Linked DNA regions of Rhodopseudomonas palustris. The protein of the gene in region 1 interacts with the protein of each later gene in a pairwise test. Links are inferred from orthologs where the notes say so. Each region holds a gene or a part of one and is shown on either strand. Other genes may lie near its edges.

Evidence for each region.
Region 2: the proteins of gyrB (region 1) and gyrA interact in binary tests that used the Escherichia coli proteins (3 or more experiments, as listed by UniProt). The link is inferred for Rhodopseudomonas palustris from one-to-one orthologs.

The regions. Positions count from the first base shown.
Region 1 is NZ_CP058907.1:1,678-11,391, forward strand. Bases 2,385-5,414 are described here. They hold gyrB (DNA topoisomerase (ATP-hydrolyzing) subunit B), read left to right. Parts: upstream 2,385-2,693; coding sequence 2,694-5,135; downstream 5,136-5,414. Other genes in these bases: recF (DNA replication/repair protein RecF), read left to right, coding at 2,385-2,477; hppD (4-hydroxyphenylpyruvate dioxygenase), read right to left, coding at 5,313-5,414. In the rest of the region: dnaN (DNA polymerase III subunit beta), read left to right, coding at 1-1,094; more of recF, read left to right, coding at 1,338-2,384; more of hppD, read right to left, coding at 5,415-6,431; HZF03_RS00035 (Lrp/AsnC family transcriptional regulator), read left to right, coding at 6,557-7,036; HZF03_RS00040 (PAS domain-containing sensor histidine kinase), read right to left, coding at 7,082-8,530; HZF03_RS00045 (circadian clock KaiB family protein), read right to left, coding at 8,530-8,814; circadian clock protein KaiC, read right to left, coding at 8,824-9,714. UniProt on the Escherichia coli protein: DNA gyrase negatively supercoils closed circular double-stranded DNA in an ATP-dependent manner to maintain chromosomes in an underwound state.
Region 2 is NZ_CP058907.1:2,761,683-2,771,639, forward strand. Bases 6,342-9,614 are described here. They hold gyrA (DNA gyrase subunit A), read left to right. Parts: upstream 6,342-6,672; coding sequence 6,673-9,414; downstream 9,415-9,614. Other genes in these bases: hflX (GTPase HflX), read left to right, coding at 6,342-6,470; HZF03_RS12645 (hypothetical protein), read right to left, coding at 9,597-9,614. Outside these bases: HZF03_RS12615 (sensor histidine kinase NtrY-like), read left to right, coding at 88-2,379; nitrogen assimilation response regulator NtrX, read left to right, coding at 2,396-3,763; HZF03_RS12625 (D-amino-acid transaminase), read left to right, coding at 3,804-4,661; RNA chaperone Hfq, read left to right, coding at 4,843-5,091; more of hflX, read left to right, coding at 5,103-6,341; more of HZF03_RS12645, read right to left, coding at 9,615-9,854. UniProt on the Escherichia coli protein: A type II topoisomerase that negatively supercoils closed circular double-stranded (ds) DNA in an ATP-dependent manner to maintain chromosomes in an underwound state.

The DNA.
Region 1 (9,714 bases):
AACTGTTGAAGTCGCTGAGCCACGTGCATCGCGTGGTCGAGCGCCGCAACACCATCCCGATCCTCGGCAACGTGCTGGTGCGAGCCGAGAACGCGCAGCTCGCGCTGAAAGCGACCGACCTCGACCTCGAGGTCACCGAGACGTTGCCGGCCGAAACCGCGACAGCGGGTTCGACGACCGTGCCGGCGCACATGTTCTACGACATCGTCCGAAAGCTGCCGGACGGCTCGCAGATCGTGCTCGAAAGCGACGGCGATCGTTCGGTGCTGGCGATCCGCGCCGGCCGCTCGCGGTTCACGCTGCAAACGCTGCCGGAGAGCGACTTCCCGGATCTTGCCGCTGGCGAGATGAGCCACGCCTTCCGGCTGCCAGCCTCCGACGTCAAGCGGCTGATCGATCGCACCCAGTTCGCGATCTCGACCGAAGAGACTCGCTACTATCTCAACGGTATCTATCTGCACACCGCCGGTAGCCCCAAAGCATCTAGCTTGCGCGCGGTCGCGACCGACGGCCACCGGCTGGCGCAGCTCGACCTGACGCTGCCGAGCGGCGCCGACGGCATGCCGGGCGTGATCGTGCCGCGCAAGACCGTGGGCGAAGTGCAGCGGCTGATCGAAGACACCGAAGCCGAGATCGGCATCGAACTGTCGACCGGCAAGATCCGCTTCACGCTCGGCAACGTCGTGCTGACCTCCAAGTTGATCGACGGCACCTTCCCTGACTACGGCCGGGTGATCCCGCAGAACAACGACAAGGAACTGCTGGTTGACAAGAAGGACTTCGAAGCCGCGGTCGACCGCGTTTCGACGATCTCTTCCGAACGCGGCCGCGCCGTGAAACTGGCGCTGTCCGCCGGCAAGCTGGTGCTGTCGGTGACCAATCCGGATTCCGGCAGCGCGACCGAAGAACTCGAAGTCGAATACGCGTCCGACCCGCTCGATATCGGCTTCAACTCACGTTACCTGCTCGACATCGCTGCGCAGATCGAAGGCGAAGTCGCCGTGCTCAAGCTCGCCGACCCCGGCTCGCCGACCTTGATTCAGGACCGCGACTCCAAGAGCGCGCTGTACGTCCTGATGCCGATGCGGGTGTAGTCGAGGCGCGCTTTCAACGGCCTCGGCGCTCACCGTCTCGATGATGCGTCATTGCCGGGCTCGACCCGGCAATCCATCCTCTTCGGATGAATTCCATCCTCGCGACTGATCGTGGCGGACGCTTTTGTCAGCGGGAGGACGGGTAATTCGGAGTGACGATCTCTACGATGAATTGTCCGCTGACGCGGACGATGGATTGCCGGGTCGAGCCCGGCAATGAGCTTCAGAGCACGAACGTCGTCTATGACCGCCGCCCGCATCACACGCCTAACGCTGACGCATTTTCGGAATTATCGCGGAGCGTCACTGACCACGACCGCCGACCAGGTGGTGCTGGTGGGGCCGAACGGGGCTGGCAAGACCAATTGCCTGGAGGCGATCTCATTTCTGTCGCCGGGCCGCGGCCTGCGGCGGGCCACGCTGGAAGACGTCGCCAACCATGAGGGCGACGGCTCCTGGGCGGTATCGGCCGAGGTCGAAGGCGCGCTCGGGCTGGCGACGCTCGGCACCGGGATCGAGCCGCCGCGCGGCGACACCACCACAACGCGGCGCTGCCGGATCGACCGCGAGCCCGTCGGGTCGGCTGCCGCGTTCGGCGACCATTTGCGCATGGTGTGGCTGACGCCGTCGATGGACGGGCTGTTCATGGGCGCGGCCTCGGAACGCCGGCGATTTTTCGACCGCTTGGTGCTGGCGATCGACAGCGGCCATTCGGCCCGGGTCTCAGCGCTCGATCGCAGCCTGCGGTCGCGCAACCGCCTGCTGGAAGACGTCCGCAATGCCGACTCGCACTGGCTCGACGCGATCGAGCGCGAAACAGCCGAGCTGGCGATCGCGGTGGCGGCCCAGCGCGGCCAGACCGCGCTCAAGCTCGCCGCGATGCTCGATGCCCGTGGCGCCACCTCGGCGTTTCCGTCCGCCAAGCTCATGCTCGACGGCTGGATGGAGAACGCGCTGACCTCCGAGCCGGCAACCGCGGTGGAGGACCGCTACCGCGCCATCCTGCGCGACAGCCGCGGACGCGACGCCGCCGCTGGCCGGACGCTCGACGGCCCGCACCTCACCGATCTCGAAGTGATCTACGCGCCCAAGGCGATGCCGGCGCGCGATGCCTCCACCGGCGAGCAGAAGGCGCTGCTGATCGGCCTGGTGCTGGCGCACGCGCAGCTCGTCGCCGAGACCACTTCGATCACGCCGCTGCTGCTGCTCGACGAAGTGGTGGCGCATCTCGATCCCGGCCGACGCGAAGCGTTGTTCACCGAGCTCGGCAAGCTCGGCGCGCAGGTCTGGATGACCGGCGCCGATCCTATGGCGTTCGCCGAAATCGGTCCGGCTGCGGGCATTTTCGACGTCGAGAGCGGACGAATCAGGCCGCGCGGATGAGGCGCTGAGACGTGCAAAGCCGGCAGCTTTGCGGCAGTTTGCTGCGGTCGCCAAATCGGCCTTCGCGAGGCTTGCGAAGGCGCCTAAAATCTCTATCTATTCAACAGGTTGAACTGCACGACTTTGCGCTGGTGACGACCCACCTTTCATGGCACAAAGAAGCGCTTCGCTGCGAATGGCGCACGCCGATTCGATCGCAATCCTGAAGGTCCCTGCATGACTGAACCTGCCCGGCAGCCCTCTGCCGAATCCGTGCATCCCGCGCCGGCCGAATATGGCGCGGAATCGATCCGGGTGCTGAAGGGCCTCGATGCCGTTCGCAAGCGGCCGGGCATGTATATCGGCGACACCGACGACGGCTCCGGCCTGCACCACATGGTGTACGAAGTCGTCGACAACGCGATCGACGAGGCGCTGGCCGGCCATGCCAGCCGCGTCGAGGTGATCCTCAACGCCGACGGCTCGGTGACGGTGCGCGACGACGGCCGCGGCATTCCGGTCGACATTCACAAGGGCGAAGGTGTGTCGGCGGCCGAGGTCATCATGACCCAGCTGCACGCCGGCGGAAAATTCGACCAGAACTCGTACAAGGTGTCGGGCGGCCTGCACGGCGTCGGCGTCTCGGTGGTCAACGCGCTGTCGAGCAAGCTGTTGCTGCGGGTGTGGCGCAACGACAAGGAGCACTACATCGAATTCGCCCATGGCGACGCGGTTGCACCACTGAAAGTCGTCGGCGACGCCAATGGCAAACGCGGCACCGAGGTGACGTTCTACGCATCGGCCGAAACGTTCACGCACATCGAATATGACTTCGCTACGCTGGAGCACCGGCTACGCGAACTCGCCTTCCTCAATTCAGGCGTCTACATCGTGCTGTCCGACATGCGCCACGCGGTCGAGAAGCGCGAAGAGATGCGCTACGAGGGCGGCGTCACCGAATTCGTCAAGTATCTCGATCGCAACAAGAAGCCGATCGTGCCGACCCCGGTGGTGATCGGCGCCGAACTGAACGGCATCATGGTCGAAGCCGCGCTGTGGTGGAACGACACGTATCATGAGAACGTGCTGTGCTTCACCAACAACATCCCGCAGCGCGACGGCGGCACCCATCTGGCCGGCTTCCGCGCCGCGCTGACGCGGCAGATCACCGGCTATGCCGAGGCCGGCTCCAAGAAGGAAAAGGTTGCGCTGACCGGCGACGACTGCCGCGAAGGCCTCACCGCCGTGCTGTCGGTGAAGGTGCCCGACCCGAAGTTCTCGTCGCAGACCAAGGACAAGCTGGTGTCCTCGGAAGTGCGTCCGGTGGTCGAAAACGTCATCAACGAAGCTCTCGCTGCCTGGCTGGAAGAACATCCCTCCGAGGCCAAGATCGTGATCGGCAAGGTGGTTGAAGCTGCGGCTGCCCGCGAAGCCGCCCGCAAGGCGCGCGAGCTGACGCGGCGCAAGGGCGCGCTCGACATCGCCTCGCTGCCCGGCAAGCTCGCCGACTGCCAGGAGCGCGATCCGGCCAAATCCGAACTGTTCATCGTCGAGGGAGACTCGGCAGGCGGCTCCGCCAAACAGGGCCGCAACCGCGAATTCCAGGCTGTGCTCCCGCTGCGCGGCAAGATCCTCAACGTCGAGCGCGCGCGCTTCGACAAGATGCTGAGCTCCGAGCAGATCGGCACGCTGATCACCGCGCTCGGTACAGGCATCGGCCGCGAAGATTTCGACCTGTCGAAGCTGCGCTACCACAAGATCATCCTGATGACCGACGCCGACGTCGACGGCGCACACATCCGCACGCTGCTGCTGACGTTCTTCTTCCGGCAGATGCCGGCGCTGATCGAGGGCGGCTATCTCTACATCGCGCAGCCGCCGCTCTACAAAGTGACACGGGGCAAGTCCGAGCAGTATCTGAAGGACGAACGCGCGCTCGAAGACTATCTGATCGCGACCGGGCTCGACGACTGCGCCTTCAAGCTCGCCAACGGCGAAGTGCGCGGCGGACGCGACCTGCTGGCGCTGGTCGAGGATGCGCGCGCGATCCGCTCGACGCTGCACAATCTGCACAGCCGCTACAATCGTTCCGTGGTCGAACAAGCGGCGATCGCCGGCGTGCTCAGTCCGCGCATCACCACGGACATCGCGACCGCCAACGAGGCCGCGGCCTATATCGCGCGCCGGCTCGACGCGCTGGCCGATGAAGTCGAACGTGGCTGGGTCGGACACTTCACCGAAGGTGAAGGCTTCAGATTCGAGCGCACCGTGCGCGGCGTCAAGGAGGTCGCAGCGATCGACGACGCGCTGCTCGGCTCGGCGGACGCCCGCAAGCTCGATGAGTACGCGGCCGTCCTCCAGGAAGTGTATCCGCGTCCCGGCGTGCTGCGACGGAAGGAAGCCGAAACCGCGATCCACGGCCCGATCAGCCTGTTCGAGGCGGTGACTGACGCCGGCCGCAAGGGGGTGGCGCTGCAGCGCTATAAAGGCCTCGGCGAGATGAATCCGAGCCAGCTCTGGGAGACGACGCTCGACACCAACGCCCGCTCGCTGCTGCAGGTAAAGGTGCGCGAGGTGGATGAGGCCGACGACATCTTCACCAAGCTGATGGGCGACGTCGTCGAACCGCGCCGTGAGTTCATCCAGGAGAACTCGCTGCACGCGACCGTGGACGTGTAGTAGGTGAACTAGAACCGCTTGGTGTGAGCATCAAGCGGTGCCGCATTTCTTCTGTCATGGCCGGGCTCGTCCCGGCCATCCATGTCTTCGTCGCGGCTCAAGGATGTCCGGCACAAGGGCACGACGAGGAAGAATTCAAACGTCTCTTAATCCGTCGATCGCGGCACTTTGTCCGCGCTACGCCGCACGCTCCGCTTTCAGCACGCCGCGGCGGATCTGGTCTTCTTCGATCGACTCGAATAGCGCCTTGAAGTTGCCTTCGCCGAAGCCATCGTCGCCCTTGCGCTGGATGAATTCGAAGAAGATCGGGCCGATCGCATTCGCCGAGAAGATCTGCAGTAGCACCTTGGTCTGACCGCCGTCGACGACGCCTTCACCGTCGATCAGGATGCCGTTCCGCTGCAGCCGGGCGACGTCCTCACCATGCTTCGGCAGCCGTGCATCGACGCGTTCGAAATACGTCTCCGGCGGCGACGGCATGAATGGCAGGCCGGCGGCACGAAGTCTTTCGACCGTGCTGTAGATGTCGCGGCAGCCGCAGGCGATATGCTGAATGCCCTCGCCGCGATACAGGCTGAGATACTCTTCGATCTGGCCTGAATCACCGGCGTCCTCGTTGATCGGAATCCGGATCTTGCCGTCCGGGCTGGTCAGCGCCCGCGAGAACAGGCCGGAAGCGCGACCTTCGATGTCGAAGAAGCGGATCTGCCGGAAGTTGAACAGTTTGGCGTAGAACCCGGTCCAGACATCCATACGGCCGCGATGGACGTTGTGAGTCAGGTGATCGATGTAATAGAGCCCGGCGCCGGCGGGCCGAGCGTCGCGGGCACCGACCCAGTCGAATTCGGCATCGTAAGCCGACCCCTTGGCACCGTAGCGGTCGACGAAATACAGCAGACTGCCGCCGATGCCCTTGATGGCTGGCGCGTCCAGCGTCGCCTGCGCGGCCGTCACGCCGGCCGGTTCGGCGCCGAGCGAGATCGCGCGCTCATAGGCCTGCTTGGCATCGACCACGCGGAACGCCATCGACGGCGCGCACGGGCCGTGCGCAGTGACGAAGTCGGTGCCGTGCGTACCGGGCTGCTCGTTGACCAGATAGTTGACGTCGCCCTGGCGATAGACCGAGATCGCCTTGGTGCGATGCTTTGCGACCAAGCTGAAGCCCATCAGCTTGAACAGGCTATGAAGTTGCGCCGGATCCGGATGAGCGAATTCGACAAACTCGAATCCGTCGGTGCCCATCGGATTGTCGGCGCTGATCGTGGCCGGCTGCGCATCGTGCGGAAATGGTCCCATCGGGTGCTCCTCCAGTTTGGTTCTTGAGCCGGTAGTATCGTCTGCCCACCCCGCAAGGGGTGTGCAAATGCGAGCCGGTCGCGATAGATTGTGCACGATCCGCGCATCAAACAGGGCTTTTGCGCATGATGTCTGTCGATGCGTTCGACCTGAAGATCCTGAGCGCGCTGCAGGACGACGGCCGGCTCACCAACCAGGAGCTGGCCGACCGAGTGCAGCTGTCGCCCTCGCAATGCTCCCGGCGACGGATGCGGTTGGAGCAGGACAACATCATCACCGGCTATCGGGCAGAACTGTCCGGCGACGCGCTCGGCTTTGGCGTGGTCGCCTTCATCCAGATCACCCTGGCGACGCATTCGCCGGACAACGCCGAGAAGTTCCGGTCGCTGATCGGACGGATCGACGAGGTGCAGGAAGCCTATTCGTTGACCGGCGACGCCGACTACGTGCTCAAGGCCGTGCTGCGCGACCTGAAAGGGCTCTCCGAGTTGGTGAACAACGTGCTGATGCCGCACCAGAGCGTCGCGCATGTCCGCTCGTCGATCGTGCTGGATCGCCTCAAGGAAAGCGCACGGCTGCCAGTGAAGCTGCTCGCAAACGGCTGACCTATTGGGTGGCGGCGATCAAGGCATCGGCCCGGCCGACGTCGATCAGCTCCTCGGAATCGAGATCTGGCAAACCACGCCGGCGGGATCAAATTCCAGCTTGGCGCCGCCATTGCCGAGGCTGCGGGAGATCAGCGTCTGGCCGAAGCCGGAGCTTTGCGGTGGCGTCACCGGCGGGCCGTCGTGCTCCTGCCATTCGATCGTCAGCGCCTCGTCGGTGGCGCCGACCCGGCGCACCGAGATCCGCCCTGACGGCACTGACAGGGCGCCGTATTTCACGGCGTTGGTGGTCAGCTCGTGAAACACCAGCCCGAGCGACACCGCGGTCTTGGCGTCGACCGCGATGTCGAAACCGTCTGTGACGATGCGGCCGCTCGACAGCGAGGCGAACGGCGCCAGCTCGGCGGCAAGCACATCGCGAATATGCAGGTTCTGCCACGAGGCGTTCGACAGCAGCGTGTGGGTCGCCGCCAGCGCCTGAATCCGGCCGGTGAAGGATTTCTGGAAATCCTCGATGGTGCGCTCGTGCGCGGCAGTGCGGGCGCAGATCGCCATTACCATGGTGAGCGTATTCTTCACGCGATGGTCGAGCTCGCCCATCAGCAGCGCCTGGTGCCGCTCGGCGGCCTTGCGCTGCGACAGATCGACCAGGGTGACGACGCAGCCCTGGGTGCGCTCGCCGGACACCACCAGCGGCGCGGCGCTGATCATCACGTCGGTGATCGCGGCCGACGGGATGCGGACCGCCGCCTCCAGCCCCTGCACTGGCAAGCCCGCGGTCGCCATCGTGACGATGTCGTCGCTGCTCATCAATTCGGAAGCTTCTGGAAAACTGAGCGCGATCGCCTCGGCAAACGTTTTGCCGACCGGCGCCTCGGCGCAGATCCGCATCGCCGCGCCGTTGAGGTGGGTGACGCGGCCGGCGCGGTCGCACACGATCACCGCTTCATTGGCCGAGGCCAGGATCGCGCGCGCCAGCCGCTCGGATTCGCGGGCGGCGGCGGCCTGCTCGCGCTCGCTGATGTCGGTGAAGGTGATCGCCGCGCCGTGGACGACGCCGAACTCCAAAGGCGTGCCGGTGAGCAGCATGCTGCGCTCCGCATCGCCGACCCGTAGATGGATTTCGGCCGATCGCCGTTCGCGCTGGGCCTGCGCCAAAAGGCGCCGGAACGCCCCCTGATTGGCCGGATCGAGCAACGCGATCAGAGCAGAAGCGGTGAGCGAGCCGTGGGCGCAATCGAGCAGCGCGCACAGCGCCTGGTTGGCGTAGAGCAGCTGGCCGTCCTGATCGAACGCCGCGGCACCGACGTCCATCGTTTCCATGAAGGTGCGATAGGACTGGCCGCCACCTTCTAGCGTGAACACCTGCTCTTCATCGGCGGCACGAACGACGACCGCGTCGATTTCGCCGTCGCGGATCGCCCGCAGCGTCTCCTCGGCCTCCTCAAGCCGGGCTTCCAGTTCCGCCCTGCTCAGCGCCGAGACCGCCGACATCACGAGGACGACTCCTCCACCGCAAGATGCACCAGGACTTTCGGCGTGTCGGACAGGTCGCCGATGATCTTACGGATCGGCACCGGCAATTCCTTCACCAGCGTCGGGATCGCCACGATGCCGTGCTCGCGGGCGAGCTGCGGCGATTTCTTCAGATCGATCACTTCGACCTTGTACTTACCGGCGAGGTGCTCGGCACAGATCTTCTCGAGGTTGCGGATCGCCGCGAGCGATTTCGGCGTTTCGCCGGCGACATACAGCACCAGCTTGATCGGATCGGCCATCGTCGTCCCCTAGTCCGTGTCACCGGCTGAGCCGATGAAACCCCGTCTTCGCGCCATTTCGGTGACATCGCGCTCGCTCTGCGCGCGAAAGCTGGCTTCCGCCTGGGTCAGCCGCTGCAGCTCTGCTTCATCGACCGCAAGATCGGCCTTCAACGCTTCGATTTGTGCGAGTGCACGCCGGCGGCGTTGCTCGATCTGATCCTGCAGCCGCGCCACCTCGGTGCGGCGCTCGCTCTCGGCGCGGCGCTCCTTGGCTTCTTCGGCCCTGCGCGCCGACCCAGTCAGCGCGCCGCCTTCGCCGAGATACGGCGGCAGCAGATGGATGCCATCGTCCGACATCACGAACTCGCGCACCTGGTTGGAATGCGCGATGCCACGGGCCTTCAAGAGATAAAGCTCGCGATTGAACTCGCCATGCGCTTCGCGATTGAGCAGCAGGATCCAGGCGTCCATCAGCGACGACAGGCCGGCATCGGTCTCGGTCTGGGCGCCGTGCGCCAGATGCGTGAAGGCGCCGGTGATGCCGTTGGATTTCAGATAATCGACGATCCGCAGCAGCATCGATTGCACTTCACCGATCTGCCCACTCTCCGTGAACGCTGAGATCGGGTCGAGCACCACGAGGTCCGGCTTGAAGCGGGCGACTTCGCGCAGCATCACTGCCAGATGCATTTCCAGGCTGTAGAACGTCGGACGCGCCCCGATGTAGCGAAGCTGACCGGTACTCAGCCAGCGGCCCAGATCGGTACCGACCGATTTCATATTGCGGACGGTCTGCGCCTCGGATTCCTCAAACGACAGGTATAGTGCCTTCTCGCCCCGCCGGCAGGCGGCGTCGACTATCATACAGGCCAGCGAACTCTTGCCGGAGCCGGCGACGCCGGTGATCAGCACGCTGGT
Region 2 (9,957 bases), 2.8 Mb from region 1 along the record:
TGTCGCAATTGAGCAACATTGTTGTAGGAATGCATCACACGGTCCGCCAGCGGCGCGGGCTGAACGCATTCATTGATTATTGCCGGAATGACCAGCGCAGAGACGTCGGCCCAACCCGTTGACGACCCCTCGACTGCCGAGCCGCGGCTGCGCACCTGGCGCAAGCTGCTGGCCCCGATGGCAGTCGGCGTTGCGCTGTTCTCGGCGTTCCTGACCTTCATCGTCCTGACCGGCCTGACCCCGATCGCCCCGACCCGGGAAGTCGTGGTCAGCTTCCTGCTGATCAATGCCGTCACCATCCTGCTGCTGCTCGCCATCATCGCCCGAGAGGTCTGGAAGGTGGTCCAGGCCCGCCGGCGCGGACGGGCGGCGTCGCGGCTGCACATCCAGATCGTCAGCCTGTTCTCGGTGATCGCGGTGCTGCCGGCGGTGCTGGTGTCGATCGTCGCCAACGTCACGCTCGACCGCGGCCTTGATCGGCTGTTCTCGGGCCCGACCCGTGCGGTGATCCAGAACTCGCTGATCGTCGCCAACGCCTATCTGCACGAGCACGGCCAGCTGATCCGCGGCGACATCCTCGGCATGGCCAACGACATCTCGCATGCCCGCGCGCTGTTCGACCTCGACCGCAAGTCCTTCCGCGAATTTCTCACCAACGACGCCGCGACCCGCAATCTGCCTGGCGCGATGCTGATCGATAAAGACCGCAACATCCTGGAGGCGGCGCAGAACGGCATCCGCCGCGACTTCGACGTCCCGGCGCCGGAGTTTCTGAAGAACGTCGACGACACCGAACCGCAGATCGCGGTGTTCATTGAGGCCAATTACGTCGCCGCGGTGATCCGGCTGAAGGGCTTCGAAGACACCTTCCTGTACGTCGCGCGCTTCCTCGATCCGCATGTTGTTGCACAACTGCGCCAGACCCAGGCCAGCGTCGCCGAATATTCCGAACTCGAAGCGCGCCGGCTCGGCGTCCAGGTCGCGTTCGCGCTGATGTTCACCGTGATCGCACTCACGGTGCTGATGTCGGCGGTGCTGATCGGCCTGAACTTCGCCAACTGGCTGGTGGCGCCGATCCGCCGCCTGATGGGGGCGGCGCATCTGGTCTCGACCGGCGATCTGCACGTCCAGGTGCCGGTGTCGAAATCCGAGGGCGACCTGTCGCAGCTCGGCATGACCTTCAACAAGATGACTCAGGAGCTGCGCACCCAGCGCGACGAGCTGGTCAGCGCCAGCGAACTGATCGACAGCCGCCGCCGCTTCATCGAGGCGGTGCTGTCGTCGGCCAGCGCCGGCATCATCGGCGTCGACGGTTCGCTCAGCATCGGCATTCTCAACCGTTCGGCCGAGAAGCTGATCGGCCACGCCGAAGCCGAGGCGCTCGGCCATCCGCTGTCCGAGGTGATCCCCGAGCTCGACGAGATCATGGGGACTGCACGCGAGGGATCGCAGCGTCTGGTGCAGGGCCAGATCACCATTGTCCGCGACGGCCGCGAGCGCATCCTCAACGTTCGCGTCACTGCCGAACAGACCGGCCACACCAGCGACAGCTACATCATTACGCTCGACGACATCACCGAACTCGTCTCGGCGCAGCGCACCTCGGCGTGGGGCGATGTGGCGCGCCGGATTGCGCACGAGATCAAGAATCCGCTGACGCCGATCCAGCTCTCGGCCGAGCGGATCAAGCGCAAATTCGGCAAGGTGATCGTCGAGGACAAGAACATCTTCGAACAGTGCACCGACACCATCGTCCGCCAGGTCGATGACATCCGGCGCATGGTCGACGAGTTCTCGCGGTTTGCGCGGATGCCGAAGCCGGTGATCGAAGGCGAGGACGTCGGCGACACCGTGCGGCAGGTGGTTTTCCTGATGCGCGTTGGTCATCCCGATGTCGACATCGAAGCCGAGATCAAGGACGAGCCGCTGCATGCGCGTTTCGACCGTCGCCTGATCTCGCAGGCACTGACCAACATCATCAAGAATGCCACCGAGGCGATTGAGGCCGTGCCGGAAGAAGAACTCGGCAAGGGCAAGATCGAAGTGGTCGCTGCACGCGAGGGCGACGACGTCGTCATCGACGTGATCGACAACGGCATCGGTCTGCCCAAAGAAAGCCGTTCGCGGCTGCTCGAACCCTACGTCACCACCCGTGAGAAGGGCACCGGCCTCGGTCTTGCGATCGTCGGACGCGTGCTGGTCGACCACGGCGGCGGCATTGAACTCAACGACGCATCCCACGTTCGTCCAGGCCAGCGCGGTGCATGGATGCGCCTCCGATTCGCGATGTCCGGTCAGCCGGCGTCACCTCCCGGATCGGGTGAACCAAAACAGCAGGCCGAGAACGAACCAAGGATAGCGGCTGCCAGCGGCAGCTAAAGCGACAGGCGCGACCATGGCGAATGACATTCTGATCGTCGACGATGAAGCGGACATCCGTGATCTCGTTGCCGGTATTCTCGAGGACGAAGGCTTTTCCACCCGCACCGCGCGCGACAGCGATTCGGCGCTGGCCGAAATCGCCAACCGGCGGCCGAACCTGATCTTCCTCGACATCTGGCTGCAGGGCAGCAAGCTCGACGGTCTGCAATTGCTGGAGCAGATCAAGAAGGATCACACCGACGTTCCGGTGGTGATGATCTCGGGCCACGGCAACATCGAAACCGCGGTCGCGGCGATCAAGCGCGGCGCCTACGACTTTATCGAAAAGCCGTTCAAATCCGACCGGCTGATTCTGGTGGCGACGCGTGCCCTCGAAACCTCGCGGCTGAAGCGTGAAGTCCGCGAGCTGAAGCAACTGGCGCCGTCGGCCTCGACGCTGGTCGGCCGCTCGGCCTGCATCAATCAGTTGCGCCAGACCATCGAGCGCGCCGCCAAGGCCAACAGTCGCATCCTCATCGTCGGCCCGTCCGGCGCCGGCAAGGAGCTCGCGGCGCGGACGCTGCACAACTCCTCTTCCCGTGCCGACGGGCCGTTCGTGGTGATCAACGCTGCTGCGATCACTCCGGAGAAAATGGAGATCGAACTGTTCGGCGTCGAAGCCAACGGCGAGCATTCGCGCAAAGCCGGCGCGCTCGAAGAGGCGCACGGTGGCACGCTGTTCATCGATGAAATCGCCGACATGCCGCGCGAGACCCAGAACAAGATTCTGCGCGTCTTGGTCGAACAGACCTTCCAGCGCTGCGGTGGCACCACCAAGGTCAATGTCGACGTCCGCATCATCTCGTCGACCGCGCGCAACCTCGAAGAGGAGATCACCGCCGGCCGTTTCCGCGAAGATCTGTATCACCGGCTGTCAGTGGTGCCGATCCGCGTGCCGCCGCTGTCCGAGCGCCGCGACGATATTCCGGAACTGATCGAGTACTTCATGGAGCAGATCTCGGCGGCGACCGGCCTGCCGCGCCGGCAGATCGGCCAGGACGCCATGGCGGTGCTGCAATCGCATGTATGGCCCGGCAACGTCCGCCAGCTCCGCAACAACGTCGAGCGGCTGATGATTCTGGCCGGCGGCGGTCCGGATGCGGTGATCACCGCCGACATGCTGCCGCAGGATGTCGGTTCGATGGTGCCGACGATGCCGACCGGCAACAACGGCGAGCACATTATGGGCCTGCCGCTGCGCGAGGCCCGCGAGGCGTTCGAGCGCGATTATCTGATCGCTCAGATCAGCCGGTTCTCCGGCAACATCTCGCGCACCGCCGAATTCGTCGGGATGGAGCGCTCGGCGCTGCATCGCAAGCTCAAGGCGCTCGGCGTCGGCTAAGTCTTCCTTCAATCCGTATCTCAGACCTGGAATCCGATCGATGTCGCGCATCGCCTATGTCAACGGCCGCTATCTCGACATGCGCGATGCGAGCGTGAACATCGAAGACCGCGGCTATCAGTTCGCCGATGGCGTCTATGAGGTCTGCGAAGTCCGCGGCGGCAAGCTGGTCGACATGCCGCGGCACCTGGCGCGGCTGCAGCGCTCGCTCGGCGAATTGCGGATCAAGGTGCCGATGCCGCTCGCGGCGCTGACGGTCGTGATGCATGAAGTGGTGCGGCGCAACCGGGTGAACTACGGAATCGTCTATCTGCAGGTGACGCGCGGCGTCGCGCGGCGCGATCACGGCTTTCCGGCCGCACCGGTGAAGCCTGCGGTTGTGGTGACGGCGCGCAGCCTTGATCCGGCCAAGGGGCAGGCCAACGCCGCTCACGGCATCAAGGTGATCACGCTGCCGGAGAACCGTTGGCCGCGGGTCGATATCAAGTCGACGGCGCTGCTTCCGAACGTGCTGGCCAAGCAGGCGGCGCGCGAGGCCGGTGCCTACGAGGCGTGGTACGTCGACCGCGACGGTTATGTCACCGAAGGCGCCTCCAGCAACGCCTGGATCGTCACCAAAGAGGGCCGGGTGGTGACCCGCTCGGCCGAGGCCGGCATTCTCCCCGGCGTCACCCGTGCGGTGCTGATGGATGCGTTCGAAGCGCTGCAGGTTCGGTTCGAGGAGCGGCCGTTCACGCCGGCCGAGGCCGCCAGTGCCGCCGAGGCATTCGTCACCGCGTCCAGCCAGATCGTGATGCCGGTGGTGGCGATCGACGGGCAGCCGATCGGCGACGGCAAGCCGGGCGCATTGGCCAAACGTCTAAGAGAGCAGTTTCACCGATTTGCGGTGTTTTCTTAAGCTTTGCGGCGCGGGGAGCATCCACTCGGGGTTTTAGTTGCTTGCTTAAAAGCCATGCCTACCCTCTAATCGGACCGTCGGCTTCTGGAGGGGGATCTCAGAGGAGTCGGCAACCGGGGTGGAGCTCCGATAGAGAGACGCGCACCGGCAAGAAAAGACAAAACCAATTGCGGGATAAAAAATGGCGGCAGACCGCGCACAAAACCTTCAAGACACTTTCCTCAACCACGTACGCAAGACGAAAACTCCCCTGACGATCTTCTTGGTCAACGGGGTGAAGTTGCAGGGTATTGTCACCTGGTTCGATAATTTTTGCCTTTTGTTGCGGCGCGACGGTCATTCGCAGCTCGTCTACAAACACGCGATCTCGACGATCATGCCGGGGGCGCCGATCCAGCTGTTCGAAAGCGGCGAGGACTCGCCAGCTTGAGGCGGGCCTGATTGGAACCCCGCAGCATTGACGGGGGCGCCGATCGTCCGCGATCGGGGCAGGGTGAGACTGGACGAGTCATCGTTGTCGGTCCGTATTTGCGTGTGCGCCGGGGCGATCCGGACGCCGTCGATACGGCCGTTCGCGACAACGACGCGCGGCTGGATGAAGCCGCCGGTCTCGCCCGCGCCATCGACCTCGACGTCGTGGAGGCAGTGCTCACGCCGATCAGCCAGATCCGTCCCGCGACCTATCTCGGCAAGGGTAAGGTCGAGGAGATCGTCGGCCTGATCGCGGCGCACGGCGCCGACCTCATCGTGATGGATTGCGCGCTGTCGCCGATCCAGCAGCGCAACCTAGAGAAGGCCTGGAACGCCAAGGTGCTGGATCGCACCGGCCTGATCCTGGAAATCTTCGGGCGCCGCGCCAAGACCCGCGAAGGCACGCTCCAGGTCGAACTGGCGCATCTCAACTATCAGCGCTCGCGTCTGGTGCGATCCTGGACCCATCTCGAACGCCAACGCGGCGGCTTCGGCTTCATGGGTGGCCCCGGTGAAACCCAGATCGAGGCCGACCGCCGGCTGATCGGCGAGCGCATCACCAAGCTCGAAGCCGAGCTGAAGAAGGTGCAGGCGACGCGCCGGTTGCATCGCGCCGGCCGGCAGCGCGTACCGTATCGCGTGGTCGCGCTGGTCGGCTACACCAATGCCGGCAAGTCGACGCTGTTCAATCGCCTGACGCGCGCCGATGTGCAGGCCGCCGATATGCTGTTCGCCACGCTCGATCCGACGCTGCGCGCGATCCAGCTGCCGCACGGCGGCAAGGCGATGCTGTCCGACACTGTTGGATTCATCTCCAATCTGCCGACCCAGCTCGTCGCCGCGTTCCGCGCGACGCTGGAAGAAGTGCTGGAAGCCGATCTGATCCTGCACGTCCGCGACATCAGCCACGAGGATGCCGAAGCCCAGCAGCACGACGTCGACAACGTGCTGCGCCAGCTCGGCGTCGATGCGGCCAGCGGCCGAATTGTCGAAGTCTGGAATAAGATCGACCGCTTCGAGCCCGAGCAGCGCGACGAGCTGAAGAACATCGCGGCGCGCCGGCCCGAAGATCATCCATGCCTGCTGGTGTCGGCGGTGAGCGGCGAGGGCGTCGACGAGCTGCTGCTCTCGATCGAACAGCGCCTGGCTGCCACGCGCACCGTGCTCGATCTGTCGATCGATGCGGCGGACGGTGCCGGCGTGAGCTGGCTCCATCGCAACACCGAGGTGCTGGCGAAGGATCTGGTCGACGGCCGCTACGCCATGACGGTGCGGGTCGAGGACAACAAGCGCGACATCGTGATCGACCGTTTCGGCGCGCTGCCGCGGCCGGATTGAGGGCGCGAATCGGCGCGCGTAACGAGCGCCGCCGCCACCGATTTCGGCGCTTCGCCGGAAGGCTTTCCGAGCGCTTCGAAAACGCCCGGTAAGTTATTGGAAAAACGAGCGGAAAAACCTTCGAAAACAGCCTCCGAAAGGGTGGTTCACAACACCCCGATACGCTATACGGATCCGATCAGATTCTGACCGGAATTCACCCTTGTCCGACAAAGACGACGAGAAGCCCGAGGGGCCGCAGGCGCCCTCGGATATTCGCCCCGTATCCATTCTCGACGAGATGAAGCGCAGCTATCTCGATTACGCGATGAGCGTGATCGTGGCGCGAGCGCTGCCGGATGCGCGCGACGGGTTGAAGCCGGTGCATCGCCGTATCCTCTACGGCATGTACGAGAACGGCTTCGAGTGGAACAAGCCGTATCGCAAGTCGGCGCGCACCGTCGGCGACGTCATCGGTAAGTATCATCCACACGGCGACCAGTCGGTGTACGACGCGCTGGTCCGTATGGCGCAAGACTTCTCGATGCGCGTGCCGCTGATCGACGGTCAGGGCAATTTCGGTTCGGTCGACGGCGATATGCCGGCGGCGATGCGGTACACCGAATCTCGCCTGACCAAGATCGCGCAGACGCTGCTCGACGATATCGACAAGGACACCGTCGACTTCCAGCCGAACTACGACAATTCGGAGAGGGAACCGCAGGTCCTTCCTGCCAAGTTCCCGAACCTCTTGGTCAACGGCGCCGGCGGCATCGCGGTCGGCATGGCCACCAACATTCCGCCGCACAATCTGGGCGAGGTGATCGACGCCTGTGTCGCGCTGATCGACGATCCGGCGCTGTCGATCGACGATCTCAACAAGATCGTGCCGGGTCCTGACTTCCCGACCGGCGGCATCATCCTCGGTCGCGCCGGCATCCGTGCTGCGTATCAGACCGGCCGCGGTTCGATCGTGATGCGTGGCAAGGTCGAGATCGAGACCGTCCGCAAGGACCGCGAGGCGATCATCGTCTCGGAGATCCCGTACCAGGTGAACAAGGCCACGATGGTCGAGCGCATCGCCGAACTGGTGCGTGAAAAGAAGATCGAAGGCATCGGCGACCTGCGCGACGAATCCGACCGCGACGGATTCCGCGTGGTCATCGAGCTGCGCCGCGACGCCGTGCCTGAAGTGGTGCTCAATCAGCTCTACAAATTCACGCCGCTGCAGACCAATTTCGGCGCCAACATGGTGGCGCTGGAAGGCGGCCGGCCGCAGCTGATGAACCTGAAGGATCTGCTGACGGTCTTCGTCGCGTTCCGCGAACAGGTCGTCACCCGCCGCACCAAATTCCTGCTCAACAAGGCCCGCGATCGCGCCCACATCTTGGTCGGCCTCGCGATTGCGGTGGCGAATATCGACGAGATCATTCGTGTGATCCGTAATTCGCCCGATCCGAACACGGCCCGTGAGACCCTGATGTCGCGCGACTGGCCGGCGGCGGATGTCGCGGCGATGATCACGCTGATCGACGATCCTCGCCACAAGCTCAATCCCGACGGCACTGCGCGGCTGTCGTTCGAACAGGCGAAAGCGATTCTCGATCTGCGGCTGCAGCGCCTCACCGCGCTGGGGCGCGAAGAGATATCCGAAGAGCTCGACAAGCTCGCGGTCGAAATCGCCGACTATCTGGAAATCTTGCGCTCGCGGGCGCGGGTGCAGGCGATCGTCAAGACCGAGCTCGGCGAGGTCAAGGCCGAGTTCGCAACGCCGCGCCGGACCGTGATTGCCGAGCAGGAAGGCGAGGTCGAAGACGAAGACCTGATCCAGCGCGAGGACATGGTGGTGACCGTGTCGCACGCCGGCTACGTCAAGCGCGTGCCGCTGTCGACCTATCGGGCACAGCGCCGCGGCGGCAAGGGCCGCTCCGGCATGGCCACGCGCGAGGAGGATTTCGTCTCGCGGCTGTTCGTCGCTTCGACGCATACGCCGGTGCTGTTCTTCTCGTCGCGCGGCCAGGTCTACAAGGAGAAGGTCTGGCGGTTGCCGCTGGCGCCACCGAACGGCCGCGGCAAGGCGCTGATCAACATCCTGCCGCTGGAGCAGGGTGAGCGCATCACCACGATCATGCCGCTGCCGGAGGACGAAGCCTCGTGGAGCGAGCTCGACGTGATGTTCGCCACCACCGGCGGCAACGTCCGCCGCAACAAGCTGTCCGACTTCGTCGACGTCCGCCGCTCCGGAATCATCGCGATGAAGCTCGATGAGGGCGAGGCGATCGTCGACGTGCAGATCTGCACCGAGCGCGACGACGTGCTGCTGACCGCCGCCGGCGGACAGTGCATCCGCTTCCCGGTGCCGGACGTGCGCGTATTCAGCGGCCGCACCTCGATGGGCGTGCGGGGCATCGCGCTGTCGTCGGGCGACACGGTGATCTCGCTCAGCATCCTGCGCCATTTCGAAGCGACGCCGGCCGAACGCTCGACCTATCTCAAGCAGTCCGGCGCGATCCGCCGTGCCGCGACCGGTGAGGAGAACGAGCCGGTCGAGACGCCGGAGGCCGAAGCCGAGGAGGGCGAGACGTCCACGGCGCTGTCGCAGGAGCGTTACGCCGAGATGTCGGCGTCTGAGCAGTTCGTGCTGACGATCTCGGAGAACGGCTACGGCAAACGGACTTCGTCGTTCGAGTACCGCACCACCGGGCGCGGCGGCAAAGGCATCGTGGCGATGTCTGTGAACAGCCGAAACGGCAAGCTGGTGGCGTCGTTCCCGGTCGAGGATTCCGACCAGATCATGCTGGTGACGGACAACGGCCAGTTGATCCGCTGCCCGGTCGAAGGCATCCGCGTCGCCGGCCGCTCGACGCAAGGCGTGATCGTGTTCAACACCGCGGATGACGAGAAGGTCGTCTCGGTCGAGCGCATCCCGGAGACCGACGACGGCGAGAACGGCAACGGCGGCTAGGCCGCCGGGTTGGCAGAGGCGGTTCCGTTCGTCGCCTCTGCGCCTCCGTGTGCGCGCGGTCAGCGGGTTTCCGACCGCCAGAATCGAAAGACCCCCGAGGGGGCAACTCGGGGGTCTTCGGTACAGAGCGCCCTTGGAGGGAAGCGCTTTGCGGAAACTAGCGGCGGGATAACGCCAAAACCTTAATGTCGTTCCGCAGTCACCAGCCGCGCCTGACCGATCGGCGCGTGGCTGGCATTTGCGTTACGAAGGCACGACGGTTCGAAATTCGGCCAAGCCTGCTCGGAGCAGGAGGTGCCGAGGGGACGGATGTCGAGCCGGTCACCCTTGGCCAGAGCCTGCGGGACGCTAGCCTCGACCTGCGGGGCAAAGCCCGGAAGAATGGTGACCGCCGCGGCAGCAAAGGCAGCAATCGCGATCACGGAAAGAGCCTTGATCATGACGGTGTCCCCTGTCGTCTCGATGGTTCGGCCGTTTCGGCCTGGAGTGCTTTGTCGCTTCCCGATGCGGCTGGTTTACCCAGCGCTGGTTTCAGAACGTCTT